Regions from separate parts of the Allobosea vestrisii genome, predicted to be linked through region 3. Evidence: predicted binding sites of a transcription regulator. Region 3 holds the regulator's gene; each other region holds the start of a gene.
The links. Region 3 encodes PhoB, which activates phosphate uptake and scavenging genes when phosphate is short. Its sites were predicted from a motif close to TGTCATNNANCTGTCAT; they were not measured.
Positions count from the first base shown of each region.

Region 1 (4,185 bases), 1.7 Mb from region 3:
TGGTGATGGTCAACGGCCCCGCCTGGAAGGCCTTGATCGAGGAGGAGTTCGGCGACGGCATCATGTCGGCGATCGACTTCAACATCGCCTTCGAGCGCGAGCCGAACCCCAAGGGCGACCGGGTCAGGATCGCCATGTCCGGCAAGTTCCTGCCATATAAATATTACGGCAACGAGCAGGGCATTCCGGACTACGGCTTCAAGGAGGAGTGACTGGGCTCAGGGCAGCTTGCTCAGGGTACTTGGCCGGGCTCGAGCGTGCCGTCCTTCTGCATGGTCCGCTGCAGGGCGGGGCGCTCGATCATCCGCGCCATATAGGCTTCGAACACCGGCAGGCGCGGCAGCACGCCGACGATGTTCATGCCGAAATGGATGCCGGCGCCGAGCTGGGTGTCGGCGGCGGTGAAGCGCTCGCCGGCGGCATAGGGGTGCTCGCCGAGCTTCTTTGCGAGATTGGCGACGGTGTCGGCATGCGAGCCGAAGGAGAAGCCGCGCGCCTCGTACTGGTATTTGTGGACGGAGGTCGCGATGATCGGGTCGAGCACGGCGTCGGTATAGACCAGCGAGGTCAGGAAGCTCGGGCGGTCGGCATCGCCGATGGCGGGAGCGAGCCCGGCATTGGGGAACTGCTCGGTGAGATAGAGGCAGATCGCGGCGCGCTCGGTGACGGTGGTGCCGTCATGCACGATCGCCGGCACCTTCTTGTGCGGCTGGACAGCGCGATAGCTTTCCGGCGGGCCGCCTTCGGCGCGGATATCGACGAGCTTCATCTCATAGGGCTGGCCGAGCTCCTCGAGCAGCCAGAGGATCGAGAACGAGCGCGATTGCGGCGCGTGATAGAAGGTCAGCATGGCGGTGTTCCTTTTGGCGTTTCCCTGAACGATGGCCGAGGCTGATAGGGGCTTTGGATGTCAGTAGTTGTCAGGAGCGACGCAGCCCTGGCTAACTCGCTTGGATCGAAACGCGGGTCAGTGCGGATTGCTCCGCGCAGTCCGGGTCGCCCGGATCAATTCCTGCGTGCCATGATGAAGGGACGGCTGTCCTTGCCCCGGCTCGCATGGCTCTCCGTATTGAGGATCTCGAAGCCCGCAGCCGATATGAGCTGCTTCAGATCCGGCGCCCGGAAGACGCTGACATAGGGCGCTTTGCCAATGGCGCGCGCCAGCGGTAAAGCAAGCCGGATGAGCAGGTTCATGTCGCCGAGACAGGCTGTCTTCGAGATGAACAACCCGCCCGGGGCGAGCAGTGTGTGGATGCTGCGCAGCGTGCCGGGAAGGTCGCGCACGAGATGAAGATAGTTGAACCCGAGAACCGCATCGAACCGGGCCGGCTCGGATGCGAGCGCTTCCGCCGTCGCGGCGCGGAAGGCAAGCCCCGCAATCGGGCTGGCTGTGCGCTTCTCCTCGGCGATGGCGATCATGCCTGAGGAGATATCCGTCGCGAGATAGCTTTCGACCTCGCTTGCAAGCCGCAACGCCGTCGTCCCGGTTCCGCAGCCGAGTTCCAGCACCCTGTCGTCCGGCTTCAACAGGGCGCGGGTCCGTTCTAGCGTGCACTCATATCCGGCCTGGTCCGAGATCGGCGACTTGGCATATTTCTGTGACGACCGGTCCCAGAAACTGGCATCGCTCGCTGTGCTCATCCCGTGTCCCCATTCTGCGCGGCGGCCCAGCATCGGAGCCGGTACGGTTCGTAAGCCCTCGGCTTGCGAGGCAGGCTGCGAAATCACACAGTTCTTGTTGCCGAGAGATGACCTGACTGATCGGCAGGTTCAAGCAGCAGGTCTTCATCTCACTGTATTGTTATAATGTTACAATACACTCGGCCAAACAGTAATCATAGTGTCATCTCGCGCGCCTAACGGACCGCCCACCGGGCTTTCACTGGGGTGGAGAGGTATCATGCAGAAGCGAACTTGGCTGATGGCGGCGGCGATGCTCGCCAGTGTGGCGCCGTCGGCGGCGCAGACCATCTATCCGCTGAACCGTGCGGAGATTCTCGAAGGCTCGCGCTTCGACTTCAAGGTCGAGTTCCCCAACGCCCCGACCTCCGCCGACGTTAAGGTCACAATCAACGGCAAGCCGGTGAACGAGGCCTTCGGCCGCGAGGCCCAGTTCGTCCAGAACGAGGAAGGCCAGAAGCACTCGGCGCTCTGGCTGCGCGGCGCGCAGCTTCCGGCCGGCCAGTACGCCATCGAGGCGACGCAGGGCAGTGAGAAGGCGACCGTCAACTGGACCGTCTACGCGACCGAAGCGCGCAAGGCCAAGAACGTCATCCTCTTCGTCGGTGACGGCCTCTCGGTCGCGCATCGCACCGCCGCCCGCATCCTGTCGAAGGGCTGGGAGCAGGGGCTGTATGGCGGCGAGCTCGCCATCGACGACATGCCGAACATGGCGCTGATCTCGACCTCGGGCACCGACTCGATCGTGACCGACAGCGCGAATTCCGCCAGCGCCTACACCACCGGCCACAAATCCTGCGTCAATGCGCTCGGCATCTACTGCGCCAAGAACGCGCTGACCCTCGACCATCCCAAGGTCGAGACCATCTCCGAGGTGATCAAGCGCAAGCGCGCCGGCATGGCGATCGGCGTCGTCACCAATTCCGAGATCGAGGATGCGACGCCGGCCGCGATGGTCGCCCACACCCGCCGCCGCTCGGACTTCAACGACATCGTCAAGATGTTCTTCGACGTGCAGCCCGACGTGATCATGGGCGGCGGCTCGCCGAACTTCCTGCCGAAGTCGACCCCGGGCACCAAGCGCACCGACGATCTCGACTTCATCGCCAAGTTCAAGGAAGCGGGCTACGCGCTCGCCACCACCAAGACCGAGATGAACGCCGCTGTCGCCGGCGGCTCCAAGAAGCTGCTCGGCCTCTACAACACCTCCAACATCGACGGCGCTTTCGACCTGCGCCTCGCCAAGAAGGGCTCGATCTCGAAGTTCCCGGATCAGCCGGATGTCGTCGAGCAGACCAAGGCTGCGCTCGAGATGCTGAAGGGCGCGCAGGACGGCTTCTTCCTGATGGTGGAATCGGCCCGCATCGACAAGTACAGCCACTCGCTCGACTGGGAGCGCGCGGTGTTCGACACGATCATGCTCGACAACGCGGTCAAGGCAGCCAAGGACTTCGCCGGGGATCGCAACGACACGCTGATCATCGTCGTGCCGGACCATGCCCATCCGATCTCGATCATCGGCACCTATGACGATGATCGTCCCGGCCAGCTGCTGCGCGACAAGCTCGGCACCTACAACGAGTCGCTGCCGCCGAACTACGGCCCGCGCGATGCCGACGGCTACCCGACCAAGCTCGACACCTCGCGCCGCCTCGCTGTCGCCTTCGGCAGCTATCCCGACACCTGCGACACCGGCCGGCCCTATCTCGATGGCGAGCGCGTACCGGCCGTGAAGGGTCCGGACGGCAAGACCAACATCGCCAACGAGAAGGACTGCACCGGGCCGCTCGCCACCCGCAAGCAGGGCAACCTGCCCTTCGACGCCAACTCCGGCGTCCATGCGGCCGATGACGTGCTGCTCACTGCCATGGGCCCGGGCGCCGAGCGCTTCCGCGGCCACAAGCCGAACACCTTCGTCTTCCGGGTGATGGCGGAAGCGCTGGCCCTCGGCGGCAAGTGATCTATGATCCGGTAGGACGCATGATCTCGCATCGGCCGCACCTGCTCCCGACGCTCTCCCGCCGCGGGCTCCTCACGGGGCTCGCGGCGTTGCCTGTCTCGCTGCGCGCATTTGCGGCGGAGGCGGAGACATTGACCTTCGACGGGCTCTACAAATCCTTCGGCGTGCTCGGCTTCCAGTTCTCCGACCGGGCGACCTTTCTACGCGGCAAACCGGTCAGGATGCTCGGCTACATGGCGCCGCCGCTGAAGCCGGAGAGCCATTTCTTCGTATTGACGCGCGAGCCCTTGGCGATCTGTCCGTTCTGCCAGTCGGATGCCGACTGGCCGGTCGACATCGTCGTGGTGTTCATGCGCGCGGCGACGCCGATGGTCAGCGCCGGCCAGAAGGTCGCGGTCAGCGGCCGGCTCGAGATCGGCTCGGCGACCGATGCCGAGACCGGCTTCGTCAGCCAGATCAGGCTCGTCGATGCCGGTTTCCACAGTGTCTGAGTGGCCTCCCGGCGTGGCCCGGCCCTTGCGGTTTTCCGGTATCCAGGTCGATCA
Region 1 is NZ_CP126307.1:1,668,423-1,672,607, reverse strand. It holds gene cynS (cyanase) at 1-212, shown strand, start outside; gene QO058_RS08305 (glutathione S-transferase family protein) at 233-850, opposite strand; gene QO058_RS08300 (class I SAM-dependent methyltransferase) at 1,006-1,641, opposite strand; gene QO058_RS08295 (alkaline phosphatase) at 1,901-3,640, shown strand; gene QO058_RS08290 (hypothetical protein) at 3,661-4,131, shown strand; gene QO058_RS08285 (ABC transporter ATP-binding protein) at 4,145-4,185, shown strand, end outside.
Region 1: the regulator PhoB is predicted to act here: its motif matches at 1,831-1,847, upstream of QO058_RS08295 (alkaline phosphatase).

Region 2 (4,185 bases), 900 kb from region 3:
CCGTCAGCGGGTAATGGAGGATGCCCCAGCTTTTGGTAGAGGGCTTGTAGGTCAAGATCTTGACCTTGCCCTTGGGATCGTCCTTCCACTCGCGCTGGACTGCGATCCAGACCGTCTCGTCCTGGCCGGAGCCAGTGACGGCGACGCCCTCATAGCCCTGGCTGATCGCCTTGGCGGCGAACTCCTCGGGAAGCGCGATCTCTTCCTCGACCTCGCCCTTGGCCGAAACGCGCAGCAGCAGGTTCTGCGTCGGCTTCTCCTTATGCTCCGGCGCGCCCTCCGACGCGAGCCAGAAGCCGCCACCCGCGCGGGTCGCAATCGCTTCGAGATCGTAGGAAGCGGGCTTGCCGTCCTTGGTCACGGTGAGCGCGCCGGTGATAGTCGCCGGCTTCTGCGTCGCGTCGATCTCAAGAATGCGCGACGGCGTATAGGCGCTGTCGGTGACGCTGAAGAGCCGGCCCGGCAGCTCGGGATGCGCGGCAAGACCGGAGAGCGCGCCCCAGCCAAGCGGCGCGCCATCGACATCGGCCGAGACGATGGTCGGATAGGTGATGGGGGCCTCACTACGCTCGTAGATCGTCACGGCCGAACGCGGCCCGCCCTTGTCGCCGAGATCGGCCTCGGAGGCGGAGACGAAGAGGTTGCGCTGGGGAATGGCGAGCAGGCCCTCTGGCGCGATGCCCGCCGGCAGCGCCTGCAGATAGCGCGGAGCCTTGCTAGGCCCCTCATCCTTGAAGACGAGGACGAGCGAGGCGCGCTCCAGCCCGACGAAGAACAGGCGCTCGCCACCATAGGTGCCGACCTCGATGCCCTCCGGCTCGCTGCCCTTGGCGGCCGAGCGGCGCTCCGGATAGTGGCCGAGGCGGATGGCGATGTGGTCGACCATATTGCCGGCGTCGAACTCGACCGTGCCGTCCTTGCGGAAGATGGTGAACCCGCGCGAGCCGCCCTTCCAGTCACCCTCATTGGCGGTGACGAAGCGGTCATTGTCGAGCCAGCGCACGGCATCGGGCTCGCGGCGCACGCCCTTCAGCTCCTCGACCGGCTTGATCTGGCCGTCGCGGGTCTTGTCGATGTTCGTGAGATCGACGGTGCCAGCCGGGAAATGCGCGACGAGCTTGCCGGTCCTGGTGTCGACCACGGCGAGGTGGTTGTTCTCCTGCAGCGTCACCACGGCGAGGCCGTCCTGATTGACGTCGACGAATTCCGGCTCCGGATCGCTCGGCTCGACAGCGGCGATGCCGGTGAGGTCGATGATCTGTTTCGAGGCGCAATCGGCCTCGCCGCCCTTGATGCCAACCAGCGTGAGATTGCCGGCGGGGAGCTGCGGCAGGTCACCCTTGTTGAGCTTCTCGTCGCGCTCGTTCTCGATGGCGATGGCGAGCTTGCCCTTGTCCTTGGTCAGCGTAATCGAATCCGGCTGGCCGCCGAGCTCGCACTTCGCCGAAACCTGCTTTGTCTTCAGGTCGATGGTGGCGAGATGGCCGGCCGGCTCCTTGAAGTTGTCGCCGGAGCTGACGACGACGGCAAAGGCGCGCTCGCCGAGGATGACGACCGAGGTCGGCTCGCCACCGACCGGGATGAAGCCGGCGGGCTTGGGAGCGCTCGCCGTGGTGATGTCGATGAGGCCGATCGCCTTCTGCTCGGCGTCGGTATAGGCGAGCAGCGTTCCGGCCTCGTTGGCGGTGATGATCTCCGCGACCGTCTTCTTTTTCGCGTCGCGGTCGGCCGGCAGGTTCAGCGGCACCTGGAAGGTGGCGATGCGGTTGAAAGTCGGCTCGGCGAGTGCAGTGCCGCCGGCGAGGAGCGTCGCGAGAGCCGCAAGGACGAGGGATTTGCGCATGGGACGGTCCTGTTCCGCGGGGTGAGGAGGCAGGCCTTCCGGCTAGTGAGCACAGGCGACAGTTTCGTGACAAGCCGTCGCAAAGCAAACGCCGCCGCGGCGGGAGCCGCAGCGGCGTGACATGGGGCACGAGCAGTCAGTGCAGCGCAGCTTCGGCTCCGGTGGCCTCGGTGACCGACTTCTTCAGGCCGATCACCTCGAGCTCGGTGACGACGGCCACCGCCGCGGCCTGGGCCAGGACGAAGGCGATGCCGAGCGTGGTCGGCGCGAACCAGCCGGCGACCAGGATCAGCACACTGTCGGCAACCCAGAGGATGTTGACGCCGATCACGGCATAGACCGCGAGCCGCGGCAGCCGTACCCGGCTGGCAAGGAAGGCTAGCGCGGCGGCGCAAGGCAGGAGCACGAGGCCGGCACCGCGCAGGAACTCCACCGGGAAGCCGAGCAGGCCGGAGAGCGAGCCTGCGCCGAAGCTGAGCAGCAGGCCGGTCGCGGCGCAGGCGGCGGCATCGAGGGCGAGAGCATTGCGCAGGAAACGCGAGGACTGAATGAAGGCCATGGTCGTTCTCCGGTTCGGCCCCGTCTCAGCCGGGGCGGTTGCTGATGGAGGCCATGCTGACGAAAGCCCGGCGGCCAGTCGATTAAGCCAGAGGTAATTGGATGGCGGCGCGGCTGCGGCTAGCTTGCCTCCTATGAACAAGCATCAGCAGCCCGTGATCGGGCATCTCATCCGCGACTGGCGCCAACTGCGCCGTCTCAGCCAGCTCGATCTCGCCCTCGAGGCCGAGATCTCGCAGAAACATCTCAGCTTCATCGAAAGCGGCCGCTCGGCGCCGAGCCGGGACATGGTCCTGCTCCTCGCCGAGCATCTCGGCGTGCCCTTGCGCGAGCGCAACGCGCTCCTGCTCTCGGCCGGCTATGCCCCGGTCTATCTCGAACGCTCATTGGAGGATCCGAGCCTGCAGGCGGCGCGCAGCGCGATCGACATGCTGCTCAAGGGGCACGAGCCCTACCCGGCCGTCGCGATCGACAGGCATTGGACCCTGCTCGCGGCGAACGCGATGATCCCGCCGCTGCTGACGCTGGTCGAGGACGCCGATTTGCTGCGCCCGCCGGTCAACGTGCTCAGGCTCAGCCTGCATCCGCGCGGACTCGCCCCGGCGATCGTCAACCTCGCCGAATGGCGCGGCCATCTGATCGCCCGGCTGCGCCAGCAGATTCGCGCCACGGCCGACCCGCTGCTGGCGGAGCTGTTGACCGAATTGCTGAGCTATCCTGTCCCGGCTGTTCCGACCGCGAAGGGCCGATCACACGAAGAGGCGGAGCCGCCGATCGTCGTGCCGCTGCAATTGCGGCTGGGCGAGAGTGTGCTGTCGCTGATCTCGACCACGACGGTGTTCGGAACGCCGGTCGATGTCACGCTGTCCGAGCTGGCGCTGGAGACATTCTTCCCCGCCGACGAAGCGACGGGCCTGGCACTGCGGGCGATCGCGGAGGCCAACGCATCCGCCTGAGAGGCGGAACCAAAGCTCAGCCGTGACGTTCTCCCTGCGGACCGGCGCCAAAGCGTCGATTACGCATCAATCGAGAAGGAAAGCGTCCCATGGGCAGCACGACCGACAAGATCAAGGGCATGGCCAACGAAGCCGCTGGCAACGTCAAACAGGCCGCCGGCAAGGCGCTGGACAAGCCCGGGCTGCAGGCCGAGGGCATCGCGCAGGAGCGCAAGGGCGAAGCCCAGCAGGCGGTCGGCAAGACCAAGGACGCCGTCAAGAAGGTGATCGACAAGGCCTGACCGCAAGATTGCCTCCGATCAAAGAAAGGCGGGCGCCGCAAGGCGCCCGTCTTTTTGATCTCAGGCCGCGCCGCCAAGGCCGCCGAGGAAATCCTTGACCCGACCGAAGAAGCCGGCGGTCTCCGGATGGGTGGCGCCGGAGCTCTCACGCTCGAACTCCATCAGCAACTCACGCTGCCGGGCAGTGAGCTTCTGCGGCGTCTCGACCAGGACCTGGATGTAGAGATCGCCCATCTCGCGCGAGCGCAGCACGCTCATGCCCTTGGCCTTGAGCCGGAATTGCTTGCCCGTCTGGGTGCCTTCGGGGATTTTCACCCGGGCCTTTTCACCGTTCAGTGTCGGCACCTCGATCTCGCCGCCCAGCGCCGCCGAGGTCAGCCCGATAGGCACCCGGCAGAACAGGTCGGCGCCGTCGCGCTGGAAGATCGCGTGTGGCTTGATCGAGAGGAAGATGTAGAGATCGCCCGCTGGGCCGCCGCGCAAGCCGGCCTCGCCCTCGCCGGCGAGGCGGATGCGGGTGCCGTCCTCGACGCCGGCCGGGATATTG
Region 2 is NZ_CP126307.1:4,295,279-4,299,463, reverse strand. It holds gene QO058_RS21170 (esterase-like activity of phytase family protein) at 1-1,843, opposite strand, end outside; gene QO058_RS21165 (hypothetical protein) at 1,980-2,402, opposite strand; gene QO058_RS21160 (helix-turn-helix domain-containing protein) at 2,536-3,357, shown strand; gene QO058_RS21155 (CsbD family protein) at 3,447-3,638, shown strand; gene dnaJ (molecular chaperone DnaJ) at 3,699-4,185, opposite strand, start outside.
Region 2: the regulator PhoB is predicted to act here: its motif matches at 1,899-1,915, upstream of QO058_RS21170 (esterase-like activity of phytase family protein).

Region 3 (4,185 bases):
GATGTCGGGGGCGACACCGTAATGCTCATAGGCGAAGAACTTGCCGGTGCGGCCGACACCGGTCTGGATCTCGTCGAAGATCAGCATCAGACCGTGCTCGTCGCAGAGCTCGCGCAGCTGCTTGAGGACACGCATCGGCACCGAGCGCAGGCCGCCCTCGCCCTGGATCGGCTCGATCATAAGCGCAGCCGTCTCGGGCCCGATCGCCGCCTTCAGCGCGGTCTCGTCGTCGAAGGGCACCTGGTCGAAGCCGTCGACCTTCGGACCAAAGCCGTCGATGTATTTCTGCTGGCCGCCGGCGGCGATGGTCGCAAGCGTGCGACCATGGAAGGCGCCCTCGAAGGTGACGATCCGATAGCGCTCGGGATGGCCTTTCGCGGCGTGGTACTTGCGCGCCATCTTGATCGCGCACTCGTTCGCCTCGGCGCCCGAATTGGTGAAGAAGACGCGTTCGGCGAAGGTCGCCTCGCAGAGCCGGCGCGCCAACTTCTCGCCCTCGGGCATCGTGTAGAGGTTCGAGGTGTGCCAGATGCGCTGCGCCTGCTGGGTCAACGCCTCGACCAGATGCGGATGGGCGTGGCCGAGCGAATTGACGGCGATGCCGGCGCCGAAATCGAGATAACGCTGGCCATCGGCGGTGATCGCCCAAGCACCTTCACCACGCTCGAGAGCGATCGGGGCGCGGGCATAGGTCGGCAGGAGAACAGAGGAAGCGGCGGAAACGGGAGTGGTGCTCATGGAGCGAAATCCTTGCGGCGAAACAGGGAGGAAGCGCGGAACCTCAAGTCGGGAACGGAGATGCGGAGCGCTCGCGGCATGATGCCGGCATGATACGACCCGCCGGCGACATTATCGTCGCTGGCCGTTCCCGCCGTCTCGTCGCGCGTCAAGCCGCATTGATGGAAAGTCCCGATCGCTCAAAAACATAAGCGCCGCCCGATAGGGGCGGCTGCGTGATGCGACTATGCAAAACCGTCCCTGCCCTGTCAATCGCAGCTGACCTCGCGGCAGGCGACCGGGCCTGAACTCAGCCCTCATCCTGAGGAGCCGCATAGCGGCGTCTCGAAGGGTGCTTCAGGAGGCTCCCGAACCGGCTGGAACATCCTTCGAGACGCAAGCTGCGCTTGCTCCTCAGGATGAGGGCTCAAGCTTCATCTGCAATTGCCCCGACCTCACGGCAGCGTTGCCGATTAGACTCACCGTCTCGCCGTCTGCAGTGATTGGCTGGGGAAAAGCCGGATTACGATTCGGCGACTCTTGTGGCCGAGTCAGGCCATATTGTATGGTCCTCTTCGTCAGATACGACATCTCGTGCGGCGTCTCCAGTATCGTCAGTCCCGGGCGTAACGGCTTCCGTTCAGCAACGGAGGCTGCCGGTATCGGATTCCGCCATGATCTTTCCCTATGCCTCGCCGGCCAGCCGGCGGGACATGACGAAGACAGGTGCAACTCCATGACCGAAGCCGGAGCCTGGACCGAGGAACGCGTCGAGCTGCTCAAGAAGCTCTGGAACGACGGCCTGAGCGCAAGCCAGATCGCGGCGGAGCTCGGCAGCGTCACGCGCAACGCCGTCATCGGCAAGGTGCATCGCCTTGGGCTGTCGGGCCGCGCCAAGAGCCCGGGCTCGGCAACGCCGCGCCCGCGCAAACCGATAGCCCGCCCGCCAAGCCATCCCGCTGGCCACCACAGCAGCGGCGGCGCCGGCCTGACCCGCGGCAATACCGCACTTGCCCCGCAGTTCGCTCCGGAGATCGAAGCCGAAGCGCAGGTCGCGCGCGAGCCGGCTCCGTCCGAGGACGTGGTCGTGCCGTTCTCCGAGCGGGTCACGATCATGGAGCTGCGCGAATATATGTGCCGCTGGCCGATGGGCGACCCGACCACGCCGGAGTTCCGCTTCTGCGGCGGACGTTCGGCGACCGGAATGCCCTATTGCGCCTACCATGCCCGCATCGCCTACCAGCCGGCCGCTGACCGCCGCCGCGACCGCAAGATCATTCGCGCCTGACGACAGCGAAGCACTCGAACAGAAAAGCCGGCCGCGAGGCCGGCTTTTTTCATGAGCGCTCGCCTCGCAGAAGCAGCGTCAGCTGCGCGCGAATGTTTCGTCAAAGGCGTAACCGGCGCCGCGCACGGTGCGCAACGGGTCCTTGGCATTGGCCGGCGTGATCGCCTTGCGCAGGCGCCCGACATGGACGTCGACGGTGCGCTCATCGATGTAGACATCGCGGCCCCAGACAGCATCGAGCAGCTGAGCCCGGGAATAGACCCGGCCCGGCGCCTGCATCAGGAATTCGAGCAGGCGGAACTCGGTCGGCCCGAGATGCAATTCGGCGCCGGCCCGGCGGACGCGCCGTGTCGTGCGGTCGAGCTCGAGATCGCCGGCGGCAAGCAGCCCGGCGACATGGCCGGGTTTGGCGCGGCGCAGCAGCGCCTGGATGCGGGCGATCAGCTCCGGCAGCGAGAACGGCTTCACGACATAATCGTCGGCGCCGGTGGCGAGGCCGCGCACGCGCTCGGTCTCCTCGCCGCGGGCGGTCAGCATGATGATCGGCACGCGCTCGGTGTCGCGCCGCGTGCGCAGGCGCCGGCAGAGCTCGATGCCGGAGAGGCCGGGCAGCATCCAGTCGAGCAGCACCAGATCCGGCGTGTGATCGCGCAGATGCAATTCGGCGTCGTCGCCGCGCGCCACGCTGTCGACCTCGAAGCCTTCGGCCTCGAGATTGTAGCGCAGGAGCAGGGTCAGCGGCTCCTCGTCCTCGACGATCAGGATGCGTGCGGGCATGTCTAGCGTCCGTTCAGGCGCGCGCCCGCTCAGCCATTGGCCGAGGCGGGCAGGTCGACGAGGATGTTGGTGGTATCGAGCTTCGGCCGGGTCTCGTCGATCGACTGACCGGTGACGAGGTAATGGATGGTCTCGGCGATGTTGGTGGTGTGATCGCCGATGCGCTCGACGTTCTTGGCGCAGAACAGGAGATGCGTGCAGAAGGTGATGTTGCGCGGGTCCTCCATCATGTAGGTCAGGAGCTCGCGGAACAGCGAGGTGTAGAGCGCGTCGATCTCGTCGTCGCGGCGCCAGACATCCATCGCCTTCTGCTCGTTGCTCGCCGCATAGGCGTCGAGCACGTCCTTGAGCTGGGCCTGGACCAGGCGGCTCATATGCTCGAGGCCGACGACGGCGCGATGCGGCGGCGAGAACTGGCCGGAGATCGCGACGGCGCGCTTGGCGATGTTCTTGGCGAGGTCGCCGACGCGCTCGATATCGGCCGCGATGCGGATCGCCGAGATCAGCTCGCGCAGGTCGTTGGCGAGCGGCTGGCGCCGGGCGATGGTCAGCACCGCCTTCTCCTCGACATCGCGCTGGAGATTGTCGAGGCGCTGGTCGGCACTGATGATCTTCTGGGCGAGCGCAGTGTCGCGGCGCACCAGCGCCACGGTCGAGTCGCCGAGCATGCGCTCGGACATGCCGCCCATCTCGGCGAGGCTGCGGCGCAGGCCCTCGAGATCGGCGTCGTAGGAGCGGACGATATGGTCGGACATCGGGGCGTATCCTGTGACGGAGGCGAGCGGACTTGCGGGTGTCAACCGAAGCGGCCGGTGACGTAGTCCTGCGTCTGCTTCTTGTGCGGGTTCATGAAGATCGTGTTGGTGGCGGCGAACTCGATGACTTCACCGAGATACATGAAGGCGGTATACTGCGAGATGCGCGCCGCCTGCTGCATGTTGTGCGTGACGATGACGATGGTGAAGTCGGTCTTGAGCTGCTCGAGCAGGTCCTCGATCTTGCCGGTCGAGATCGGGTCCAGCGCCGAGGTGGGCTCGTCGAACAGGATGACCTCGGGCTTCTGCGCGATGGTACGGGCGATGCACAGGCGCTGCTGCTGGCCGCCGGACAGGCCCATGCCGGAGCTCTTCAGCTTGTCCTTGACCTCGTCCCAGAGCGCGGCGCGGCGCAGCGCGCCCTCGACGCGATCGTCGAGTTCTGACTTCGGCGGCTTCTCGTAGAGGCGGATGCCGAAGGCGACGTTGTCGTAGATCGACATCGGGAACGGCGTCGGCTTCTGGAAGACCATGCCGATGCGCGAGCGCAATTCGTTCACGTCGACGTTGTTGGAGATGATGTTGCGGCCGTCGAGCAGGATTTCGCCGGTCGCCTTCTGCTCGGGATAGAGCGAGTAGATGCGGTTG
Region 3 is NZ_CP126307.1:3,396,559-3,400,743, reverse strand. It holds gene QO058_RS16870 (aspartate aminotransferase family protein) at 1-738, opposite strand, end outside; gene QO058_RS16865 (GcrA family cell cycle regulator) at 1,454-2,005, shown strand; gene phoB (phosphate regulon transcriptional regulator PhoB) at 2,084-2,782, opposite strand; gene phoU (phosphate signaling complex protein PhoU) at 2,812-3,537, opposite strand; gene pstB (phosphate ABC transporter ATP-binding protein PstB) at 3,579-4,185, opposite strand, start outside.

Region 4 (4,185 bases), 210 kb from region 3:
GGCGCGCTGGCCGCCGGGCAGAGGGCGCGGCTCTATGACGCGATGATCCTGAAGACGCTGGGCGCCACTCGCCGCTTCATACTTTCGTCGTACGTCCTCGAATACGCAGGCATCGGCGTCGTTTCAGCCCTGTTCGGGCTCCTGGCAGGTGCCGCAGCCGGCTGGGGCGTCGTCACGCAAGTGATGAAGATAGATTTCGTTCCCGATCCAACGGGCGCTATTATCGCCGCGACTGCGGCCGTCGTGGTCACCGTCGTGTTCGGATTGGTCGGAACCCTGCAGATACTATCGAAAGCGCCGGCTTCTCATCTGAGGAATTTATGAGTTCTGACTCACCGCTGTCAGGCATAAACATGAACTGACGGTAATGTTGCATGGCTCGGCAAGCGAATTTCTATGCCGGTGACGCCGCTAACCATGCTGGCCCCTTGTAAGACCGCTCGTTCCCCCTCATATTTCGCACTGTCGCCACGATGGTGCGCGACGGTGGGCGTCGCAAGGGCGATGTCCGCCCGGCAAGGTTTCAAGGGGAATTCTCTCCATGAGCGATTTCGACCGCAACGCTCAAGTCTGGGGTGCCGGCCGCGCACAGCAGACCAGCGCTGCTGAGCTGGACCAGGGCCTGCGCTCGTTCATGCTCGGCGTCTACAACAACATGACGATCGGCCTGGCCATCACCGGCCTGATGGCGATCGGCATCTCGATGCTGGCGATTGCCGGCTACTCGCCCTCGGGCAAGGTCACCGCGCTGACGCCGCTTGGCCAGGCGCTCTACCTTAGCCCACTGAAGTGGGTGGTGATGCTGGCTCCGCTGGCCTTCATCTTCTTCTTCTCGTTCAAGGCCGAGAGCATGAGCTCGTCGACGGCCCGCGCCATGTTCTTCGCCTTCGCGGCGGTGATGGGCGTCTCGCTGTCCTCGATCTTCGTCGTCTTCACCGGTGAATCGATCGCCAAGGTGTTCTTCATCACGGCGGCCTCCTTCGCTGGCCTCAGCCTGTTCGGCTACACCACGAAGAAGTCGCTGTCGGGCATCGGCTCTTTCCTGATCATGGGCCTGATTGGCCTCGTGATCGCCTCGGTCGTCAACATCTTCCTGGCCTCGAGCGCTCTGTCCTTCGCCATCTCGGTGATCGGCGTGCTGGTCTTCGCTGGCCTGACCGCCTGGGATACGCAGCGCCTGAAGGAAATGTATCTGTACTCGGACATGGACTCCGAGTCGGCCGCGAAGCTCTCGGTGAACGGCGCCCTGTCGCTCTACCTGAACTTCGTCAACATGTTCCAGATGCTGCTCTCGCTCTTCGGCTCCAAGCAGGAGTGATAGGGCGGAAGCCTGAAAACCCGAAGCCCCGGCCGCAAGGCCGGGGCTTTTTTTTGCGCTTACCTCGTCGTGGGAAAGCGCGAGATCAGCTCACCACGCTCAAACGCTTGTCGAGCACCTTGAGCACCCGGCCGAGCTCAGCTCCGCGCTTCAGGATCAGCCCGGTCGCGGTCACCACCGAATAGGTACCCTGTCGCCTCGCCAGCGACGGGTCCTTGACGATCCGGTAGAGCGGCACCTCGGCTGCGCGGCGAAAAACCGAGAACTGCGCCTTGTTGCGCAGGAAATCGATGGCGTAGTCGCGCCACTCGCCGGCCGCGACCATCCGGCCATAAAGGTTGAGCAGTTCGTTTAGCTCACGGCGGTCGAAGGTGACGGAACAGGGCGCGGCAGCGGCCGGAAAGGCGACGACCGCACCCGCTCGCTGCGCTGGCGGAGTTTCGCTTTCGCTCATCGCTCCTCCTCTTCATACCTGCCGTTGTCCAGCAAGGGATGATGCGCCTGCCCCCCAGCGCTGGCAAGACAGCTTGATGACCGCGCCTACACCTTCATCGCAATTGCCATGATTTCGCCGCGCTTGCGCCAAGCGAGCGCCCCGTTGCGGCATTCAACTCCGATTCGTTGCCTAGACGGCCCGACCTGTCCGGCTCTGGACACGTCAGCCCCCCAGCCCCTCCGGCGCTGCGGCGGGTCGGGCCACTTGGTCTAGGCCAACTCACGGCTGGCGGCTTCCGCCGGCCGTTTTTCTTTTGGTCGCCGCTTATCGAGACGCGCTGTGATATTCGGGATTGGGTCGCATATCGACCGCCGAGGCGATCCGGTTCGACATGTTGAAGAAGGCGGCGACCGCCCCAATATCCCAGATGTCGCGCTCGCCGAAGCCGGCCTTGCGCAGGGCTTCCCGGTCTTCCTCCTCGATCTCGTGCGGTGTCTCGGTCAGCTTCACCGAGAAATCGAGCATGGCGCGATGGCGCGGCGAAAGCTGCGCTGCGCGATAGTTCATCACCATCATCTCGCCGAGGACCGAATCACCGGAGAGCTGCCGCACCGCCTGGCCATGCGCCGTGAGGCAGTAATAGCAGCGGTTCACGCTGGAGACCGCGACCGCGATCATCTCGCGTTCGAGCTTCGACAGGCCGGACGGCGCCAGCATCAGGTCATTGTAGAAGGTGGCGAAGGCCTGGAGCTTGGCGTCATCATGCGCATAGGCCAGCAGAACGTTCGGGACATAGCCGAGCTTCTCCTCGCATTTGGCGAAATAGGCCTGCATCTCCTGCGACAGCTCGGCCTGCGGCAGCGCGAGCGCCATCACGGCCGGCGGCGCGTCCTGCTTCGCAGGAACTTCGCCCACCATCGCTTTGTCATGCTTCTTCGTCATCTCTGCACTCCTCGCGCTGCTATCGGCGCAGATCGGCCTGTGCTGCCGCGGCTGCGTCATATTGGTGCAATCTGGCCGTCGCGATACGACGAAAGTTGCGGCCGCCGGTGAGCTATGTCATCGCTGCGGCAAAATAGCAGGGGGAAGACGACTATGGCCAAGCGGGAAGCGAATGCCACGGCTGCAGCCGTGATCGCAATCGAGTCCGCCGCTCGCGAGCTCGGCTCGGCGATGCCAGCGGAATTCCCCAAGCTGCTCTATGGCCGAACCGTCGCCGAGGATCTCGTCGCTCTGCCGCCGGACCTGCTCGCCCGCGCCGCCGACGCCGCCTACGCCCATCTGAGCTCCCGACGCAAGCCGGGCGAGCCCAATCTGCGTTTCCGCGACGAGGCGGTGAAGGAGGATGGGCGCGAGCGCCAGATCACGATCCTCGAGGTCGTCAACGACAACAAGCCGTTCCTGCTCGATTCCACCCTCGCCGAACTGGCCGAGCAGGGCTACGAGCCACGTCTCGTCGCCCATCCCATCCTCGCCGTGGTGCGCAAGGACGACGGCACCTTCCAGTCGCTCGCCGGCGAGGCCTCGGGCCGCGCCGTCGAGGGCACGCGCCGCGAGAGCCTGATCCATATTCATCTCGACCGGATCGACACGGCCGAGGCGCGCGAGCGGCTCGCCACCGGGCTTGCGCGCGTCTATGTCGATGTCGGGCTCGCCGTCGACGACTGGGCCGCGATGCGCGGCCGCATCACCGAGGTGATCCAGTCCTACCGCGCCAATCCGCCGCCGCTGCCGGAGGACGAGGTCACCGAGGCGCTGAACTTCCTCGAATGGATCGCCAGCGACAATTTCACCTTGCTCGGCGTGCGCGCCTATCGCTTCGCCGGCGGCGACACCGCCGCCGATCCGGTCGATTCCTCCGGCCTCGGCATCCTGCGCGACCCAGATGTGCGGGTGCTGCGCAAGAATCGCGAGCTTGTGGTGATGACGCCGGAGATTCGCGCCTTCCTGGCCAAGCCCCAGGCGCTGATCATCACCAAGGCCAACGTCAAGAGCCGCGTCCACCGCCGGGTCCATCTCGACTATGTCGGGATCAAGCTCTTCACCCCCGATGGCCGGCTCGACGGCGAACTGCGCATCGTCGGCCTTCTGACCTCGAACGCTTATACCGGCACCGCCCGCTCCATTCCCTATCTGCGTCTCAAGGTGGCGCGCGTGCTGAAAAGCACCGGATTCGATCCGTCGAGCTATTCCGGCCGCGCGCTCTACAACGTGCTCGACGCCTTCCCGCGCGACGAGCTCTTCCAGATCGACATCGAGACGCTCGAGCGCTTCGCCCTCGACATCATGCAATTGACCGAGCGGCCACGCATCCGCGCGCTCGCCCGCGCCGACGAGTTCGACCGTTTCGTCTCGGCGCTCGTCTTCATCCCGAAGGATCGCTACGACACCACGGTGCGCCGCCGCGTCGGTGACTTCCTCGCCCGTATCT
Region 4 is NZ_CP126307.1:3,187,933-3,192,117, forward strand. It holds gene QO058_RS15825 (ABC transporter permease) at 1-324, shown strand, start outside; gene QO058_RS15830 (Bax inhibitor-1/YccA family protein) at 542-1,318, shown strand; gene QO058_RS15835 (DUF2794 domain-containing protein) at 1,404-1,772, opposite strand; gene QO058_RS15840 (peroxidase-related enzyme) at 2,079-2,672, opposite strand; gene QO058_RS15845 (NAD-glutamate dehydrogenase) at 2,850-4,185, shown strand, end outside.
Region 4: the regulator PhoB is predicted to act here: its motif matches at 1,838-1,854, upstream of QO058_RS15835 (DUF2794 domain-containing protein).